One region of the Streptomyces flavovariabilis genome, then DNA from elsewhere that is predicted to be linked to it. Evidence: riboswitches for the same ligand, from Rfam matches in the RefSeq annotation. Region 1 holds a riboswitch; the other holds the start of a gene.
The links. A riboswitch is a leader RNA that binds a small molecule or an ion and turns the genes downstream of it on or off. The one in region 1 is predicted to bind thiamine pyrophosphate.
Positions count from the first base shown of each region.

Region 2: it holds a riboswitch for thiamine pyrophosphate, as region 1 does, so the genes downstream of both, thiO (glycine oxidase ThiO) here and IO24_RS0122775 (thiamine ABC transporter substrate-binding protein) in region 1, are expected to answer to the same signal.

Region 1 covers NZ_JNXD01000012.1:182,302-184,493, reverse strand. The annotation lists gene IO24_RS0122780 (ABC transporter permease) at 1-125, opposite strand, end outside; gene IO24_RS0122775 (thiamine ABC transporter substrate-binding protein) at 101-1,138, opposite strand; TPP riboswitch at 1,263-1,369, opposite strand; gene rlmN (dual-specificity RNA methyltransferase RlmN) at 1,394-2,192, opposite strand, start outside.
Region 2 covers NZ_JNXD01000001.1:940,419-942,610, forward strand. The annotation lists gene thiO (glycine oxidase ThiO) at 1-966, opposite strand, end outside; TPP riboswitch at 964-1,075, opposite strand; gene IO24_RS0104200 (avidin-fold protein) at 1,128-1,478, shown strand; gene IO24_RS0104205 (NAD(P)/FAD-dependent oxidoreductase) at 1,511-2,192, shown strand, end outside.

The DNA.
Region 1 (2,192 bases):
GCGACGATCGCGGCGACGGGGTAGGCGAAGAAGACCGCGAAGAACGCGACGGGCACGGCCAGCAGACCGAACCGCGCCGCCGCGCCCCGCCTCCGAGCGGCTACTTCAGTACGAGTGAGGTCCACGACTTGACCCACTGGTCACGGTGGTCGGCGATCTTCGCCGGGTCCATGGTCTCCGGGTCCTTCGCCTGCGGCCCGTACTTCACGAACTCCGGCGGCACCTGGGCGCCCTCGCGCACCGGATACACGAACATGTTCATCGGCATGTCGTCCTGGAACCGCTTGCCGACGAGGAAGTCGAGGAAGGCCTTGCCGCCCTCGGTGTTCTTCGCGTTGCTGAGCAGCCCCGCGTACTCGACCTGCCGGAAGCAAGTGCCCTCGGCGACCCCCGTCGGGGCGGAGCTGGGCTTCGGGTCGGCGTACAGCACCTCGGCGGGCGGCGAGGAGGCGTACGACACGACGAGCGGCCGGTCGCCCTTGGCCTTCTTGCCGCTGCTGGAGCCGGAGAACTCCTCGTTGTAGGCCTGCTCCCAGCCGTCGACGACCTTCACACCGTTGGCCTTGAGTTTCTTCCAATAGCCCTCCCAGCCGTCATCGCCGTACTTGGCGGCGGTGCCGAGCAGGAAACCGAGACCGGGCGAGGACGCGGAGGCGTTCTCGGTCACGAGCAGGTTCTTGTACTGCGGCTTGACCAGGTCGTCGAAGCTGCGCGGCGGCTCCAGCTCGCGGTCGGCGAAGTACTTCTTGTCGTAGTTGACGCAGATGTCGCCGGTGTCCACGGGCGTGACCCGGTGCTTGTCCTGGTCGACGCGGTACTCCGGCAGGATCAGGTCGGATCCCTTCGCCTCGTACGACTGGAACAGGCCGTTGTCGAGGGCGCGGGACAGCAGGGTGTTGTCGACGCCGAAGAAGACGTCGCCCTGCGGGTTGTCCTTGGTCAGGATGGCCTTGTTCACGGCCTGCCCGGCGTCGCCGTCCTTCAGGACGTCGACCTTGTAGCCGGACTGCTTCTCGAAGGCCGCGATGACGTCCTTGGACGCGGCCCACGAGTCGTGGCTGACGAGCGTCACGGTCTTGGAGTCGCCGGACCCCTGGCCTCCGTCGGACGACCCGCACGCGGCGAGCGTGCCGGCCATGCCGAGCCCGACGACTGCCGCCGTCAGCCGCTTGATGTTGTTACTCACTGGATTCCTCCTGGAGTGACCAGGAGAAGACGCGGCCCCGCCCGGGACTTCCGGGGTCCCGGGCAGGGCGCAACAGCTCGAGTGATGACCGATCTCCCTACCCAGAATGACCTGGGCCAGGTTCGGAGGGTCTGCGGCCGTGTGCCGCACTCTCAGCGCTGTGGCGCTCCCCTGTCGGAATATGCAGATGTTCTTACGGCGGTCAGACTACCGTTCGGTGGCCGCGAGCTGACCACACGCCCCGTCGATCTCCTGACCACGGGTGTCCCGGATCGTCACCGGCACACCATGAGCGGCGATCGCCTCCACGAACGCCTTCTCGTCCTCGGGCCGGGAGGCCGTCCACTTCGACCCGGGCGTCGGGTTCAGCGGAATCAGGTTCACGTGCACGGGCCTGCCCTTGAGCATCCGGCCGAGCCGGTCACCCCGCCAGGCCTGGTCGTTGATGTCCCGGATCAGCGCGTACTCGATGGACAGCCGGCGCCCGGACTTGGCGCTGTACTCGAAGCCGGCGTCCAGCACCTCCCGGACCTTCCAGCGCGTGTTCACGGGGACGAGGGTGTCGCGCAGCTCGTCGTCGGGGGCGTGCAGCGAGATGGCGAGGCGGCACTTGAAGCCCTCGTCGGAGAACCGGTGGATGGCCGGGACGAGCCCGACCGTCGAGACGGTGATGCCGCGCTGCGAGAGCCCCAGCCCGTCGGGCTCGGGGTCGGTGAGCCGCCGGATGGATCCGATGACCCGGTTGTAGTTGGCGAGCGGCTCGCCCATGCCCATGAAGACGATGTTGCTGAGCCGCGCGGGACCGCCGGGAACCTCCCCGTCCCGCAGCGCCCGCATGCCGTCCACGATCTGGTGCACGATCTCGGCGGTGGACAGATTCCGGTCGAGACCGGCCTGCCCGGTCGCGCAGAACGGGCAGTTCATGCCGCATCCGGCCTGCGAGCTGATACACATGGTCACCCGGTCCGGGTAGCGCATCAGCACGGACTCGACGAGCGTCCCGTCG
Region 2 (2,192 bases), on a different contig from region 1:
GGAGCCGGGCCGCAGCCCGGCCCGGGTCTCGGTGAGCGGCAGCTCGGTGATGCCCGGGACCAGCTCGTGCGCGTCCCGCAGCAGCTCGTACACGCCGCCCGCGGTCACGGTGGTGTCCCAGCCCAGCTCCTCGCTGGTCGCCCCGACGACCAGCTCGCCGCTCGCGCGCGGCACCAGGTAGACGTGGCTGCCGCGCACCACCGCGCGCACGGTCCGGCTCAGGAACGGCCCGTGCCGCTGCGGCATGGTCAGCCGTACGACCTGCCCCTTCACCGGTCGCACGGGAGGCAGCACTTCCTGCGGGACGCCCGCGAGCCGCCCGCTGAGGCTGCCCCCGGCGAGCACCACCTGGCCGGCGGCCGGCTCGGTCCCGTCGGCCAGGACGACACCCGTGACCCGGTCCCGCACGACGGTCAGCCGTTCCGCCCACACCCGGTGGAAGACCACGCCCACCCGCTCGCACGCGGTGACCAGGGCGCCGGCCAGCCGCCGCGGGTCGATCTGGTGATCGCCGTCGACCCGCAGCCCGCCGCGCACACCCGGCGCGAGCATCGGCTCCAGACGCCGGCACTCGCGCCCCGACAGCCACTGCGACTCCAGGCCCGACTGCTGCTGCAGGGCGTGCAGTTCGCGCAGGTGGGCCCGGTCGTCGGCGTCCAGGGCCACGGCGAGGGTGCCGCAGCGGCGGTAGCCGAGGTCCTGGCCGGTCAATTCGGTGAGCTCGGCGGCGAAGTCCGGATAGCGCCGGGCGGAGGCGAGGTTCAGGCCGAGCAGGGTCTGCTCGCCGTAGTGCAGTTCCGTGACGGCGGCCAGCATGCCGGCCGCCACCTGCGCGGCTCCGCCGCCCGGCTCGGGGTCCACGACGGCGGTGGCGAACCCGCGTTGCGCGGCCCGCCAGGCGGTGGCCAGGCCGATGATCCCGCCCCCGATGACGAGGACGTCTGACGATGTGGACGTAGGCGACATGGGCGTCCAGCCCCTCCCTTCGCCGGCATGACCCGGATCAGGTTCGTACGGTCGGAGGCCGCCAGCCTCCCTCTCAGCCCGGTGCGTCCGGGCTCCCGCGAGTGCTTTACGTTGGCCACCCTAGCCCGATGCCGTGTGCCGCAGTAAGGGAGCCTCCGTCCATGGCCCGATCTCTCGACGGTCTCGTCCTCGCCCCGGTCGCCGACCAGGCACCGGGCCAGGTGGGCACCCGCACCCGGTTCACCTACCACGAGTGGGAGGGTGAGATCTGGGCCGAGTACGCGGGCGGCGACGTCGTACGCGGGCATCTCGTGGGTACCCGGGAAGATGACCGGCTGGACTTCCGGTACGTCCAGCTCAAGCGGGACGGCACCACCTCCTCGGGGCACTGCGTGTCCACGGTCGTGGAGCTGCCCGACGGGCGGGTGCGGCTGGAGGAGACCTGGGAGTGGGAGTCCCAGCGGGGCAACGGCACGAGCGTTGTGGAGCAGGTCACGGCGCATGAGCACTGACTGACGTTTCGTCAGGTGTCTATGGTGATCAGGTGATCGAGCAGACGCAGGAACCAGGTTCGTCCGCGCCGCGGCGCGTCGTCGTGGCGGGTGCGGGCATGGCCGGCGTGCAGACCGCCGTCGCCCTGCGCGAGCAGGGCTTCACGGGTGACGTGCTCCTGATCGGCGCCGAGCCGCACCAGCCCTACGACCGGCCCCCGTTGTCCAAGGCCGTCCTGCTCGGCAAGTCCGAGGGTTCCGCCTTCGACGTCGACTTCGAAGCCCTCGGCATCGAACTGCGGCTCGGCTGTGAGGTACTGGGCCTGCGCCCCTCCGATCACGAGCTGGACACCGAGGACGGGCCCGTGCCCTACGACGTCCTGGTCGTCGCCACCGGTGCCGAACCGGTCGGGCTGCCCGGCGCGGCGGGCGTGCCCGGCGTGCATCTGCTGCGCACCCTGGACGATGCCGAGCGGCTGCGGCCGGTGCTGGCCCGCCGGCACGACATCGTGGTCGTCGGCGCGGGCTGGATCGGCGCGGAGTTCACCACGGCCGCCCGCGAGGCCGGCTGTGCGGTGACCGTCGTGGAGGCCGCCGAACGGCCGCTCGCCGGGGCGCTGCCCGCCGAGGTCGCCGCCCCGATGGCCGCCTGGTACGCCGACGCGGGCGCGGTCCTGCGGACGCACGCGCGCGTGGCGCGCGTCGAGCCGGGCGCGGTCCTCCTGGACGACGGCA